2 regions of the Aneurinibacillus thermoaerophilus genome follow, and region 2 is predicted to be linked to the other one. Evidence: riboswitches for the same ligand, from Rfam matches in the RefSeq annotation. Region 2 holds a riboswitch; the other holds the start of a gene.
The links. A riboswitch is a leader RNA that binds a small molecule or an ion and turns the genes downstream of it on or off. The one in region 2 is predicted to bind glycine.

Region 1 (7,966 bases), 1.1 Mb from region 2:
GGTATTTCAGCACTTTAATTTGTATCCGCACATGACTGTGTTGGAGAATATTACGCTTGCTCCGATGAAGGTGCGCAAAATTTCGCGTGAAGAAGCAGAAAAGACGGCCCGTTATTACTTGGAGAAGGTTGGGCTTTTACACAAAGCGGATGCTTACCCTTCAGCCCTTTCTGGCGGTCAGCAGCAGCGGGTGGCAATCGCGCGGGGACTTGCAATGCAGCCGAAGATTATGCTGTTTGATGAACCGACATCCGCGCTTGACCCGGAAATGATCGGCGAAGTGCTGGAAGTGATGAAAAGCTTGGCAAGAGAGGGCATGACTATGGTAGTCGTGACCCACGAAATGGGATTCGCCAAGGAAGTAGCCGATCGTGTGGTGTTTATGGATCACGGGCAAATTGTAGAAGTTGGCGAGCCGAAAGAGTTCTTCGCAAATCCGAAGGAAGAACGAGCGCGCATCTTCTTGAGTCGCCTGTTGAACCATTAATTTATGCAATTTATAAAGGGGGTTTTACATGGTGAAGCAAAAAATATCGATTTTAAGCCTTATTTTTATGCTGGTCATGTCTGTTATGCTTGCGGCTTGCGGCGGTAAGCAGGAAGCGGGCAAACCAGCGGATGCGGGTTCGGCGGCAAGCGACGGGAGCGCAGAAAAAAGCGCAGTAGCCGCGGCGAAAGAACGTGGCAAGCTGATCGTAGGTGTAAAGTATGACACGAACCTGTTCGGCAAGAAAGATCCGGTTGATGGTCAAGTAAAAGGATTTGATATTGACATAGCGAAAGCGCTAGCAAAAAAAATCATGGGTGATGAGACGAAGATTGAACTGAAAGAAGTAACGTCTAAGACGCGTATTCCAATGCTGAAAAATGGTGATATTGATGCGATTATCGCGACTATGACCATTACGGAAGAACGTAAGAAAACGGTTGACTTCTCCGATGTGTATTTTGAAGCAGGCCAGTCCTTGCTCGTTCCGAAAAATTCTCCGATTACAGGCATACAGGATTTGAATGGCAAGACGGTTATCGCGGTGAAAGGTTCCACTTCTGCGAAAAATATTCGCCAAAAAGCTCCGCAGGCGAAAGTAGCTGAGTATGAGAATTATGCAGAAGCGTTTACGGCGCTGAAATCGAAAAAAGGCGACGCTCTTACAACGGATAACTCCATTCTGCTTGGTATGCAGAAAGAAGATCCGAATTTCAAACTGGTGGGAGGCCTATTTACGGATGAACCATACGGTATTGCAGTTCGCAAAGGCGACACCGAGATGCTGAAAACGATCAATGAAATGCTCGCGGAACTGAAGTCTTCCGGTGAGTATGACAAGATTTACGAAAAATGGTTTGGCGAAAAGCCGCAGAAAAAATAGGGGAAGAAGGGGCCTGACGGCGCGGTGGCCGCAGGCCCTTTTCATCTTTCCGGAGGAAAGGAACAGAACGTATGCTGCAAACAATATTTGAAATCTTGTCTGAATACCGAACTGAGTATATTAGCGGTCTGATCACAACGTTGAAAGTTAGTTTCATCTCATTGATCGCGAGCTTAGCGTTGGGCACTATGCTCGCCATTTTTTGCATCTCGCCTTTTCGCATTCTGGTTATTATCGGGCGGTGTTATGTTGAATTCATTCGTAATACTCCTTTATTAATTCAAGTATTCTTCTTTTTCTTTGGTTTGCCTTCGCTCGGCATTCAAATTGGCGCATTCACCGCAGGCACACTTGGCCTTACAGTTTACACGGCCGCTTTTATTTCGGAAGCTATCCGAGCCGGAATTCATTCAATTTCGAAAGGCCAAATGGAAGCTGCTCGTGCTTCCGGTCTGACCTATATTCAGGCGATGCGTTACGTTATTTTGCCACAGGCTTTTAGAATTGTTATCCCTCCGCTTGGTAACCAGTTTATTAACCTTGTTAAAAACTCATCTATCCTAGGTGTTATTGCGGGAATGGACTTGATGTATCATGCGGATATTGTCGCTTCCAATACGCTTAATGTTTTCGATACGTATATTCTTGTCGGCTTTTTCTATCTAACCATTACGGTACCACTTTCTATTCTGGTGAATTGGTTGGAGCGTCGCCTGAAGCATGCCTGAATGTAGTGGAGAGGAAAAGGAGTGAAGTTTATGGATTTTGCTGGTGCGTACAGTTGGCCGAATTTGCGTTATTTGCTGGAAGGATTTCTGGTAACGCTTGAAGTAGCAGCGCTGGCAATTTTGCTTTCATTTGTGATTGCAATTATTGTGGCGATTATTCGATATACAAAAATCCCGGTGTTATCGCAACTGTTATTTGTATGGGTGGAAATGATTAGGAATCTGCCATTGCTTTTAATTATTTTCTTTGTATATTTTGCCTTGCGTGATGTCGGAATTAAACTGGGGGTATTCAGCGCGGCAGTAGTAGGGCTAACAATTTTCGAATCGGCGATGATTTCCGAGGTTGTCCGAAGCGGTCTGATGTCGGTGGATAAAGGACAAATTGAGGCTGCGCGTGCGTCTGGTTTAACGTACGGGCAAGCCCTTCGCTACATTATCTTACCACAGGCATTGCGTCGTATGATTCCACCGATCGTTAGTCAGTTTATTTCGCTGTTGAAGGATACTTCGCTGGCAATTATCATTGCTCTTCCGGAATTGATGCACAATGGACAGGTTATTTACAATACTAATTATTCATATGTTATCCCGATTCTGCTGTTAATCGCTTTATTGTATTTCGTCGTTAACTTCAGCCTGTCGCTTATTGCGCGGCGGTTGGAACATTCTCGTTAAGGCAAAAAACGAGGGGATGGATGCACTTGCCCGAAGGGGTGCCGTAGCATCTGTGCCGCCTCGTTTTCTTATGTGTATGTATCCGTTGCAATGCCTGCCCAGGCGTACAGCCCAACTTCGGCAAATAGACGTCAGCGGGCGAGAAATAATAGGAGGCTTATTTAAGTCTGTGTATTGTCAAATGATTCTGGAACAAAAAATTACAGGCCCAGCGCTAGGCCTGTAATTTTTGGATTAGAAACTGTGGAAGCTGGAAACAAGCGTCGAGAATATTTTTATTAAAGTATTTCGTATCTTGCTGGAAAGCATGTTCTACCGGTTTTTCATATACTTTTGATCCCATTGTAAACGTCCACATCCCTCCCGGATATGTCGGGACAACGGCAGTGTACAGTTTGGTTAACGGGAAGAGATCGCTGATATGCTTATATGATTGCTGTAGAACATCAAAGTGGAAAATCGGCGACTGACTTTGGCAAACCATAATGCCATCCTCTTTGAGAGCGCGGTGGATATTTCTATAGAAATCCAACTCAAACAATTGTTTCGCCGGCCCGATCGGATCAGACGAATCCACAATAATAACATCGTAGTGATTTTCAATGTCTTTGACAAAGGCGACGCCATCATTGTAAATAAAACGAACGCGCGGGTCAGAGAGATTCCCGGAAACTTCCTGCAAGTGTTCTTTGCAGAATTTGACTACCAGTTCGTCCAACTCAACCATGTCGATTTGTTCCACATTTTTGTACTTTGTCACTTCGCGCGCTGCGCCACAATCGCCGCCCCCGATAATAAGAACGCGTTTAGGGTTCGGGTGGAAATGCAACGGCACATGGGTAATCATTTCATTGTATATAAACCCGTCAATTGAAGTCGTCTGTACAACGCCGTCAAGCACCAGCATTCTACCGAAATCATATGAGTCAAGGATCATCACATGTTGGAAAGGAGAAGATTCCGAGGCGACGATTTCTTTAATGCGGTAGCTTATTTTCAAATTTTCGCGCTCATCTTCCGTAAGCCATAATACATCATCTTTTTTCTCAATGTAGTTCGGTGTTTGCTTCATTTCTACCTCCTTGTATGATCTTCGCAAAAAAGTAATGTATTTCACATGATGTCATTAATATAAACAAAAAGAGACACAGAGTTCCTTTCCTCAAGGTTTAAGTCCCCGGGAGAAAACAGCAATGTCCCTCTTTTAGGGTATCATAACGGAAAAGCGCAGACAATTCAAAGGTTTTTACTTTTCCTATCATCATAGAGCTTGGTTCGTGTTTTCTTTTCTCGGTTTTGCTTCGGAAGCAAGAAATCGTCGGGTCTCAGCTACAACTACTGCGCTTAATCCAATCAGACCGATAAGATTTGGAATAGCCATTAAGCCGTTAGCAATATCGGAAAACGTCCAGACAATATGAAGCTTAAGCGCCGAACCAAAGGCGATAACGATAATGAAAATAGCTTGGTAATAACATACGGCTTTGCGGCCCAGAAGGTATTCGATACATTTGGTGCCGTAATACGCCCAACCAAGAATCGTGGAGTAAGCGAATAGAATAATCGAAACTGCTAAAATGACGCTTCCGGTACTGCCGAACACGCTACGGAACGCAAGCGTTGTCGCTTCTACGCCTGTTTTGCCCATTTCCCAGACGCCGGTTGTAACAAGCGCTAGTCCGGTAATTGAACAGACGATAATCGTATCAATAAACGTTCCTGTCATTGAAACAAGCGCCTGTTTTGCGGGCGAATCGGTTTTTGCCGCGGCCGCGGCGATTGGAGCGCTGCCAAGACCAGCTTCATTCGAGAAAACGCCGCGTGCAACCCCCATTTGAATCGCTTGGGCTACTGTCGCACCGAGGAAACCTCCAGCAGCCGCTGTACCGTTAAAAGCGCCGGACAAAATGGCAGCGATCGCGTCAGGGACGTGCTCAATATGAACAAGTATGATCACAACTCCTGCTGTAATATAAAAGATAGCCATAAAAGGAACCAGCACGCCTGTTACCTGCCCGATTTTCTGCACGCCGCCGAGAATGACAAAGGCAGTGAGAACGGCAAGTGCAATACCGGTAATGACTGGGGGAACCGAGAAGTTTATTTTTACCGCTTCCGCGACGGAATTAGCCTGCACCATATTGCCGATGCCGAAGGAAGCGCAAATTCCGAAAAGAGAAAATAGCACAGCCAGCCATTTTTTTCCTAGTCCATGTTCCAGATAGTACATGGGACCGCCTGAGTATTCCCCGTTTTTTCCTTTTACTCGGTATTTGACGGCTAGAATGGCTTCTGAGTATTTGGTCGCCATACCGAACAGGGCTGTAAGCCACATCCAAAAAATTGCACCAGGCCCTCCGGTGGTAATTGCCGTGGCTACACCCGCGATGTTTCCTATTCCGATTGTAGCGGCAAGAGCCGTCATAAGCGCTTGGAAATGGTTAATATCCCCTTCTGATGTTTTGTCCTGTTTTCTGCCAAAAGCTAGGCTTAGTGCATATCCAAGTTTCGTGAATTGGAGGCCACGCAGACGCACAGTGAGCAGAAGGCCTGTTCCGGCCAAGAGAATGAGCGTAGGCATTCCCCATACGTATCCGTTGATTTTGTCAAGTAGTTTTGCTAGAGCATCCATTTGCCGTTCCCTTTCCTTTTTAGAAATAAAAAAACCATTTTATCCTGTGGATAAAATGGTCTCTGGAGATATGGCAAGGTAGAGAATAAATGGTGAAAGAACGCCTTTCCATAAAATAAAGTAAAGATTGGCCTTTTTTTCTTTTTTGTAATCCCTGTCCTTTTACCTGAGAGATTATCTGCGCGGTGGCGCAGACTTGCTCCTTCGGTGCCCTTTTTCCTCCGTTTCATTAGTGTGGAAGCGGAGGGGGTCTCTCCAGAGTTTCGTCCCCATACAGTTCTACTTGATCCCAAGACCTGAGAGTTTCGAAGCTTTTGCTTCTTGCCCCGTCGGTAGACAAACCAGTGAATCACGGTTCATCTTCTCCTGCATGGTTCATCCGAAATATATATTTGATTAATAAGTTAAATTATAGGAAATAAAAATGAGAAATCAAGAGGTTAAATGAAATTTAAATTGATTGAAAATATTTTTGGTAAAAGGTTTTAATGGGAGAATGACGGATAAAGAAAATGATAGGTGCTTATATTAAATACAGAAAAAATGTGAGCAGGAGGCAATCACATGGATAATCAACAATCCAGCATACAGACGCAAAACCCGATTTCTCAGGCGCAAAACGCGGTAGAGCAGGCAAAGAATGCTGCGGCTCAGATGCAATCCCACCCTACCCAGCAAGCGCTTGAAGGCGCTCAAAATGCTATTGAACAGGCAGAACGTGCAATCGCACAAGCGAATACAAGCGAAAATCAGCGCGCTGTCGCTGAGATGGTGGAGCAATTGGAGGAAGTACGCAGACGTGTAGCGCAGATGCAGCAGCCACAGAATTAGGAAGGTACAGTATATATAGTTTTGAGGGAAAAAATGGCCTTTTAAAAGCGGCCATTTTTTGGTGCGCTCGGCATGGGGGTCATCTATAGGGTTCAAGTCCTGAATGGCGAAGGCAGTAGTAGCCATTAACTTAAGACAAGGATGTCGACTTCGAGGTCGAATCTGAAGGAAGTCGGCGGCAAACCTTTGGCCTGAGGAATACGAAACGAACCTCATAGGAGGCCAACGTTCTTTGGATGAGTTTACCAAACAAAACAAAGTCCATACTGTAGCCAACAGAGGCCATAGTACATGCTATGTAACGACATGAAATGAAAAGACCGATTGTCTTCACTCGATTTGCATTTTATATCGAAGGTGTGATAAAATGAAAACTATCGCTGTAACAAATTAAAAACTTTGCATCAACTAATCCTTTTTGTTATAATAAAAGGTTGTTGCCAAGCACAGTGAAGAATTAGAATAAAAAACAAAAAAAGTTGTTGACAAAAATCTTAGGTTATAATAAGATGAAAAAGTCGCCGCTGGAACGCGGTGAAAATGAAAAAGAAGTTCCTTGAAAACTGAACAGTGACACTCGTTTGTGTGCGAGTTAAATATCCCATGAAAGTGAAGGTCAGCTTCAAAGTTGATTTCAGGCACTTTTATGGGGCCCGAAAAACATTCTTTACTTTATGAGCTAGCTTACGAGCTTGCGTATCAATCTTCAACTTTTTTGGAGAGTTTGATCCTGGCTCAGGACGAACGCTGGCGGCGTGCCTAATACATGCAAGTCGAGCGAACCGATGGAGTGCTTGCATTCCTGAGGTTAGCGGCGGACGGGTGAGTAACACGTAGGCAACCTGCCTGTACGACCGGGATAACTCCGGGAAACCGGAGCTAATACCGGATAGGATGCCGAACCGCATGGTTCGGCATGGAAAGGCCTTTGAGCCGCGTACAGATGGGCCTGCGGCGCATTAGCTAGTTGGTGGGGTAACGGCCTACCAAGGCGACGATGCGTAGCCGACCTGAGAGGGTGAACGGCCACACTGGGACTGAGACACGGCCCAGACTCCTACGGGAGGCAGCAGTAGGGAATCTTCCGCAATGGACGAAAGTCTGACGGAGCAACGCCGCGTGAGTGAGGAAGGTCTTCGGATCGTAAAACTCTGTTGTCAGGGAAGAACCGCCGGGATGACCTCCCGGTCTGACGGTACCTGACGAGAAAGCCCCGGCTAACTACGTGCCAGCAGCCGCGGTAATACGTAGGGGGCAAGCGTTGTCCGGAATTATTGGGCGTAAAGCGCGCGCAGGCGGCTTCTTAAGTCAGGTGTGAAAGCCCACGGCTCAACTGTGGAGGGCCATCTGAAACTGGGGAGCTTGAGTGCAGGAGAGGAGAGCGGAATTCCACGTGTAGCGGTGAAATGCGTAGAGATGTGGAGGAACACCAGTGGCGAAGGCGGCTCTCTGGCCTGTAACTGACGCTGAGGCGCGAAAGCGTGGGGAGCAAACAGGATTAGATACCCTGGTAGTCCACGCCGTAAACGATGAGTGCTAGGTGTTGGGGAGTTCACCTCCTCAGTGCCGCAGCTAACGCAATAAGCACTCCGCCTGGGGAGTACGGCCGCAAGGCTGAAACTCAAAGGAATTGACGGGGACCCGCACAAGCGGTGGAGCATGTGGTTTAATTCGAAGCAACGCGAAGAACCTTACCAGGGCTTGACATCCCGCTGACCCCTCCAGAG
Region 2 (7,966 bases):
GGCAGTTCCGCCGGCTTCTCGCGCAAATATTCTCCCGGAATGGCAGACGCAACATCGACTTCCGGCACATCGCACGCTGGAAGCGAATAGCCCACACGACCCGGTTTGCTCATCTCGAAAATCAACGCTTTATCTTTCGCAAGCTCCGTTCTCGGCATTGTTTTAAGCATAGCGCCCTCCCTCCAATCCTTTCACCAGTCGGTCAATTTCTTCTTTCGTTCTTAATTCCGTTACAGCAATGAGCATATGCTGTCCAAGTTCCGGATAATCGCGCGACAAATCAAAACCGCCGATAATCCGTTCCTTCAACAACTCTTTATTGATCTCGCATACCGGACGCGGTGTTTTGATAACAAACTCATTAAATACCGGGGAGCTGTACGCCACTTCGTACCCTTCCAATTTTTCGATTTCCCTTTTCGCATATTGCGTTTTCTGTACATTCAAAAGGGCCATCTCCTGTACACCCTGCTTGCCGAGCGCGGTCATTGCCACCGCCGCCGCCAGCGCATTCAATGCCTGATTCGAGCAAATGTTAGATGTCGCTTTCTCCCGACGAATGTGCTGCTCGCGCGCCTGCAACGTCAATACAAAACCACGGCGCCCGCGTTCATCTTTCGTCTGGCCGACAATCCGACCCGGAATCTGACGCATCAACTCTTTTTTCACTGCGAAATAGCCGCAATGCGGTCCGCCGAAAGCCATCGGAATCCCGAACGGCTGTGCATCACCAACAACCACGTCAGCTCCGAACTCTCCCGGCGGCTTAAGGATGCCCAGCGCAAGTGGATTGGCGCTTACAACGAACAGCCCGCTATGTTTGTGTGCAATTTGCTCAATGCTTGCCAGCTCTTCGATTCCACCCAAAAAATTTGGATACTGTACAAGAACAGACGCCGTATTCTCATCAACCGCTTTCGCAAGCTCATCCAAATCAGTCAGTCCATTTTTCAAGCCAACTTCGACCACTTCCAGCCCCTGGCCTTTCGCGTATGTCCGCAAAATAGAACGGGCTTCCGGATGCACGGCGCGGGAAATGACAACTTTTTTGCGCTTCGTTTTACCGGCCGTCATCGCCGCTGCTTCCGCTAGCGCGGTCGCTCCGTCATACATGGACGAATTCGCTACTTCCATGCCAGTTAATTCGCAAATCATCGTCTGAAATTCAAAGATAGCCTGCAATTCACCCTGGCTAATCTCTGGCTGATACGGCGTATAAGCGGTATAAAACTCCGAGCGGGAAATCACATGGTTCACTACACTCGGAATATAATGGTCGTACGTGCCAGCGCCAAGGAAGCAGACGTAATCGAGCGCATTTACGTTTTTCCCTGCCAGTCGACTCATATATTTGGTTAGCTCCGCTTCCGGAATGGCTTCCGGAATGTCAAGCTCTCCTTTAAAACGCACCTCTTCCGGAATATCAGAGAAAAGCTCCGCCACATCTGAAATGCCGAGCTCCGCCAGCATTTCCTGACGATCGGCTTCCGTAGTTGGAAGGTATCGGTATTTCACGACTTACTCCTCCTCTTTGATAAACGCTTCGTACTGTTCTGCTGTCATCAATTGCTCAAGTTCTTCCGGATTGGACATTTTTACAATAACCATCCAGCCTGCGCTATACGCATCGTGATTGATTGTTTCTGGCGCTTCTTCCAGCGCACCATTTACTTCTACCACTTCTCCACTTATCGGCGAATAAATATCGGATACTGCTTTAACCGATTCGACGGTACCCATGCTCTTGTTCGCTTTCACAACAGCACCTTCTTCCGGCAGTTCGATAAATACGATATCGCCGAGCTGTTCTTGGGCAAAATGCGTGATGCCGACACGTACCTGTTCTTTATCGAGCACCTCTACCCATTCATGTTCGTTGCTGTATTTAAAAGCTGCTTTTACTTTGCTCATACTTACATCCTCCGGGTTTCTTTGTTTATTTTTTGTCTTATATTTTGGGCCGCTTATAAAACGGCGTGCTAACGACTTTAGCTTTGAGGCGTTTGCCGCGGATTTCTACGTCCACTTCCGCACCAAGATCGCTATACTCCCGCTTAATCAGCGCAAGTCCGACATTTTTCTTCAGCGTCGGCGACTGTGTACCGGTGGTTACTTCCCCGATTTTTTCTTCTCCCGCATACACCGGGTAGTGCGAGCGCGGAATCCCCCGTTCAATCATTTCGATGCCAACCAGCTTACGCGGTGCTCCGCTTTCTTTTTGCCGCTTCAACACCTCCTGGCCGATAAATGGAACCGGCTTGTCAACCTTAACCGCAAAACTGAGCCCAGCTTCAATCGGGCTAATGTCTTCGCTTAACTCCTGCCCGTACAGCGGCAAACGGGCTTCAAATCGCAGCGTGTCCCGCGCTCCAAGCCCGCACGGCAAAACGTCATCTCCGCCCACTTCCAGGATGTTCTTCCATAATACGCGCGCATCTTCCGGTTTGACATATATCTCGAAACCGTCCTCTCCTGTATATCCGGTGCGGGATACAAGCGCGCATACACCTGCTAGTTTCACCTCTGGCTTAAAGTGAAAGAAACGGATTTCAGATAAATTGGTATCTGTGAGTTTTTGGAGCACCTGTTCGGCCATGGGCCCCTGTAAAGCGAGCTGGGCCGTTTCATCTGATATATTACGCAAAATCATGTCGCCTTCCGCGTGCTGCTGCATCCAGGCTACGTCTTTCTCGATATTGGCCGCGTTAATGACCAGCAAATAATGATCTTCGCTCAACTTATATACCAGCAAATCGTCGACCGTACCACCGTTCGGATAACACATAATAGAGTACTGTGCTTGGCCTACGGCTAGCTTCGAAGCATCGTTTGTCGTGATTTTCTGTATGAATGCGAGCGTATCCTTCCCTTTCACTTCCACTTCGCCCATGTGCGACACATCAAACAGGCCCGCTTTTGTACGTACCGCTTCGTGTTCTTTTTGAATGCTAGAAAACTGGACAGGCAGTTCCCAACCACCGAAATCAATCGTTTTAGCCCCGTATTCCCGGTACAAGGGGTAAATAGGCGTTCGTTTTAAGGCTGACATCGTGTATAAGACCTCCCTTGTTTGTCGCTGGCTAATTAAGAAAAGCTCGCAGGCATTGCCACTCGCCCTTTTTCCATAAAAAAGGACAGAAATAGGGTATCATCCCCATCTCTGTCCTTTGTACCTGAGAGCTACCCGGCTTCTCAAAGCGCCGGTTTCCCCTTTGGTGGCCCGCTCAAAGCGCGAGCTCTCTCCAGAGGCGCGTCCCGCAGAGGTACTTTTGCCTGAGAGATTGATAAGGTGGGTTTGCTCCTTCGGCGACGCATCAAGCGCGTTCTCTCCCTCTGCTTTCATCCGCACGATATTTTATTATTGGCAAAAATCAAATATGTAATCCTTTTCTATGGTACCATGAATTTTAAAAAATGCAATGCTTTTTTTGATAAAATCTTAACAAAAAACAAAAAACAGCTATAAACATTTGTTTTTAAAACAAAAAAATAATATATCTCTTCTAAAAACATGAGAAAAGTGATGTAAACTCGAACATTATCATTCTTTCTTGTTCTCCGTTCCACACGCTTCTCTTCTTTGGAAATAAATAGGCAATGGAAACACCCCACGCGCCTTTCTCTTGTATTACGGTATAAACCGAAATTTGAAAAACTTACTTCTTCAACTCCCTCACCTAACAAAAAATGGAACGCACAAGCCCCGTTTCTTCTGGTGCATCTATTTCTTATTACGTCTCGGCTCGAAGACACATGTATATATAGGTTCCGTCTTGGTTAATACGATGCAATCGCCTTCCACCTCGATCTCAATCGTTCCATATCCCAGAATTTCTTGAATCTCCGGTGGCAGTACTAAATTCCCCTGTTCATCGATCCGGCCAAGCAACGGTTTTTTTTCCATTGATATGTGTGTCCCTCCTTATGGCCTGAAAGTTTCAACTGCTCCCACCCACGCTAATAGTAAAGGTAGGGAGAGCCTGTGCAATTTTAGTTATTCTACCTTTCTTATCCATTATTTCATCTCTTTCTTGCGGATTCAACACCTAAAATATAAGCCTTATATCCTGTTACTATAGAATTATTTTACTAAATCTCAGCGGAGAGCGGAGGAAAAAGTAAATAAAAAACCTTATTATAAAAGTATCCAAAAACCCTTTGTATAAGAAAAAGGAGGGGGGATAGACAGATGTTGTCAAACTGCGCCGCATGCGGCAAAGTATTTATGAAATTTTCAAAACCCGTATGTCCCGACTGCGCAAGCAAAGAGCTGGATACTGCGAAACGCATTCGCGATTATTTAAAGCAGAAAGAAAAACGGAATGCTCCCCTAATCCAGGTTTCTCAAGATCTTGACATTCCGGTTCGTTATATCGAGTACCTGATTCGCCAGAAATACTTTGATCTTGCACGCTACCCAAACTTACAATACCAATGTAAAAACTGTGATACGCTCATCTCATCCGGTGAATATTGTGCAGCATGTGCTGAAACATTGCGTAATCATTTGCTCAGCGTACAAAAAGACAAGACAAAATCCGATAAACAAAACGACGAGTCCCACGAAAATTTCTATAGATCACGGCTATAACTTTCTCGCTTCAGCATACACATGTACAAATACACTCTCTACTATGTGTATGTAACGGATGTGAGGAAATGAAATCGACAATCGCGGGACAGAAAACTTGGTATAATTTTTTATTATTATTTCTGCTCTATATGAATCTCGTGCTTTCTTTCGGTCTCGTGTACTGCGCGCTTGAATGGCTGGGACTTGGGTTTATTCTTGATCATTACGCCTCAGCAGCGCATCAAAACCAATGGTATGACCGGATTACCCGGTCCTTTTATTTTAGCGCGATAACACTTCTCTCCGTCGGGTATGGCGACTTAAGTCCTTTTGGTCTTGCGCGCGGCGTCGCAATGATCGAAGCGATGGTAGGATATGTGCTGCCGGCCGCCCTCGTCATTCGATATGTTATTCCTCCGATCGCTCCCCCTAAACGGTTTCGGCTTCCATCTCACCGCAAGCCGGAAAAGTAAAAAGACGAGGCATGCCAAAGCTTTTGCCCCGTCTTTTTGCTTTAATGAACGTTCAGCTTTTTAAAGTTTCCACCTTTTACGTTATGGATTGAGCCGACTGCAAGAAACGCCGCTTCATCTATATCTTCGATGATCGCTTTAAGCTTTGCTTCTTCCAGACGGGTAATTACGCAGAAAATGACTTTTTTATTGTCCCCTGTATATCCGCCTTCCCCATTCAAATACGTAACGCCCCGGCCCAAGCGCGCGAGCAAGGCCTCACCGATTTCTTCATATTTATCGCTAATAATCCACACCGAACGCGATTCATCCAACCCTTGGATTGTCACATCGATCATTTTAAACGCGATATAATACGCGATCAGCGAATACATAGCGCGATCCCAGCCAAATACAAATCCGGCGCTACCCAAGATAAAAATATTGAAAAACATAACCGTTTCCCCGACAGAAAACGGCATTTTTTTGTTAAACAAAATAGCGACAATTTCTGTACCATCAAGCGAACCACCGTAACGGATCACCATTCCCACACCGATGCCCAAGATGATTCCGCCAAACACAGCCGCAAGCAACGGATCAGCCGTCACTTTCTGAACCGGATGGAGAAGCGTTGTACCTAACGACATCACTGCAACGCCCAGCAATGTGGATATGGCAAACGTTTTTCCAATTTGTTTATATCCGACAAAAAGAAATGGAAGATTAAGAAAAAATAAGAAAATGCCCAGCTTAAGTCCTGTCAAATGTGAAAGAATAATAGAAACACCAACAATTCCTCCATCAATAATATTGTTCGGTACAAGGAAAATTTCCAGCCCGACCGATACGAGAGCAGCACCCAGTATGATAAACAGGGCACGTTTTAAAATTTTGGGTGTCGAAAGTCGTTTGTGCGTGCGCTTGTGTGCTTGAATATACTCCACGAATTTCCTCCTAATACGTAAATTTTTTCACTTATATTATACCAAAACTGCACTCAAAAAAGCACATAAAATACAGGCTTTACTCACATGGGTCTGACAAAAAGAAATGGAGGATGAGTGCCGGTAACTTGTATAAATGTTTGCCTTTTTGCGCATGCTACATTTGCGTAGGCATCGGAAAAAAGAGGGTGGATTTCATATGACAGACATTCCTGTTTCTTTTCAAAGAGACTGGATTGACGGATTGAAGGCGAGAATGGCAGAAGACGGACCTTGGCACCATAGAGAATTGTACCGCCTGGCATGGGAAGCGGCGCGAGCAAGCGCGGTGCATGACTTCAATGAATTGCAGTGCCTGCGTCATCTGCCATATTTTACGCCCCTGCCGCATCAAATTGAGACGGCGCAAAAGGTCATCTGCGATATGCATGGCCGCGCCCTGCTTGCAGATGAAGTAGGTCTCGGAAAAACCATTGAAGCTGGTCTTGTATTGAAAGAATATATAGTACGCGGTCTGGTCAAAAAAGCGCTAATTCTCGTGCCTGCTTCGCTTGTCGTGCAGTGGGTGCGCGAACTAAATAACAAATTTTTGATCTCAGCGGCGGCGCAACGCAAAGAATACATGTGGACTCAATATGATATTCTTGTCGCTTCGATTGATACGGCAAAACGCCCGCCTCACCGCGATATCGTGCTCAATCAATCGTATGACCTGGTTATCGTGGATGAAGCGCATAAATTAAAGAATAAAAACACAAAAAACTACCAATTTATCCAGGAACTCAAAAAGAAATATTGTCTGTTGTTGACCGCCACTCCGATCCAAAATAAACTTGACGAATTGTACAACCTGATTACGCTCCTAAAGCCGGGTCATCTCGGGCAATCAGCGCAATTCCAGCAAAGCTACGTCCAAGGAAAACGTCAAGTAAAAAACAACGAGATGCTAAAAAAAGAGTTAAAAAAAGTGATGGTTCGCAACCGGCGCGCCGATGGCAAAGTCGAATTTACAGCCCGCCACGTCATCACCGTGCCTATCGAACTGTCGCCGGAAGAAAAGCATTTATACGACAGCGTAACCCGCTTTGTACAAGAACAGTATCATAGCGAAGGCAGCGGGTACAAAAACCCGCTCGCGCTTATTACGTTGCAGCGCGAAATTTGCAGCAGCCGGGACGCGGCGCTTGTCACGCTGGTTAATATGCACAACCGTGCGCCCGAAGATTCGCCATTGCGCCAGGAAATCCGCAGACTGCTGGATATTCTTAAGCAAGTGACCACCCATAGAAAAGCGGAAAAAGTCATCGAAATTATCAAGGAAGCGGATGATAAAATTATTATCTTTACCGAATATCGGGCAACTCAACAGTATTTGCAGCATATTCTCGCCCAGCATGGCGTAACGTCCGTTCTCTTCCGCGGCGGCTTTAAACGGAGCAAAAAGGATTGGATGAGCCAATTGTTTGAACACCGAGCTCAAGCGCTAATCGCTACAGAAGCGGGCAGTGAAGGCATTAACCTGCAATTCTGCAATCGGATTATCAATTATGATATGCCTTGGAATCCAATGCGTGTTGAACAGCGGATCGGCCGCGTACATCGCCTCGGGCAGACGAGAGATGTTTATATCTACAACTTGGCTACCCAAGGAACCATCGAGGAAAAAATTCTCCATCTGTTGTATGAAAAAATCAACCTATTCGAAATGGTGATCGGTGAACTGGAAACAATCATCGACCGTCTTCATTTACAGAAGTCATTCGAGAAAAATGTCATTGATATTCTTCTATCTTCACAATGCGAAGGAGAGTTGACAATTAAGATGGACAATTTAAGCCAGGTCATCCAATCGGTACGCGAATCGGTTCAACCGGCCGTGCCGACAACCGATGCATGGAAAGGAGGGGTGCTACCTTGAACCAAGCCCAGGTCCGTTCTTTTCTTGAGCGATATTTCGCCGCCCATCAAGCCCATTATGTCGAACAGCATCCTGC

Region 1: linked by a shared signal. The riboswitch ahead of K3F53_RS18230 (alanine/glycine:cation symporter family protein) and the one ahead of gcvT (glycine cleavage system aminomethyltransferase GcvT) in region 2 are both predicted to bind glycine.

The regions. Positions count from the first base shown of each region.
Region 1 is NZ_CP080764.1:3,550,360-3,558,325, reverse strand. It holds gene K3F53_RS18255 (amino acid ABC transporter ATP-binding protein) at 1-487, shown strand, start outside; gene K3F53_RS18250 (ABC transporter substrate-binding protein) at 516-1,370, shown strand; gene K3F53_RS18245 (amino acid ABC transporter permease) at 1,442-2,098, shown strand; gene K3F53_RS18240 (amino acid ABC transporter permease) at 2,129-2,776, shown strand; gene speE (polyamine aminopropyltransferase) at 2,991-3,848, opposite strand; gene K3F53_RS18230 (alanine/glycine:cation symporter family protein) at 4,038-5,408, opposite strand; glycine riboswitch at 5,553-5,677, opposite strand; gene K3F53_RS18225 (hypothetical protein) at 5,973-6,239, shown strand; rRNA gene K3F53_RS18220 (16S ribosomal RNA) at 6,952-7,966, shown strand, end outside.
Region 2 is NZ_CP080764.1:2,438,187-2,446,152, forward strand. It holds gene gcvPB (aminomethyl-transferring glycine dehydrogenase subunit GcvPB) at 1-170, opposite strand, end outside; gene gcvPA (aminomethyl-transferring glycine dehydrogenase subunit GcvPA) at 163-1,515, opposite strand; gene gcvH (glycine cleavage system protein GcvH) at 1,519-1,911, opposite strand; gene gcvT (glycine cleavage system aminomethyltransferase GcvT) at 1,949-3,049, opposite strand; glycine riboswitch at 3,154-3,251, opposite strand; glycine riboswitch at 3,252-3,343, opposite strand; gene K3F53_RS12710 (hypothetical protein) at 3,722-3,904, opposite strand; gene K3F53_RS12715 (hypothetical protein) at 4,190-4,591, shown strand; gene K3F53_RS12720 (potassium channel family protein) at 4,660-5,046, shown strand; gene K3F53_RS12725 (YitT family protein) at 5,088-5,972, opposite strand; gene K3F53_RS12730 (DEAD/DEAH box helicase) at 6,172-7,890, shown strand; gene K3F53_RS12735 (YqhG family protein) at 7,887-7,966, shown strand, end outside.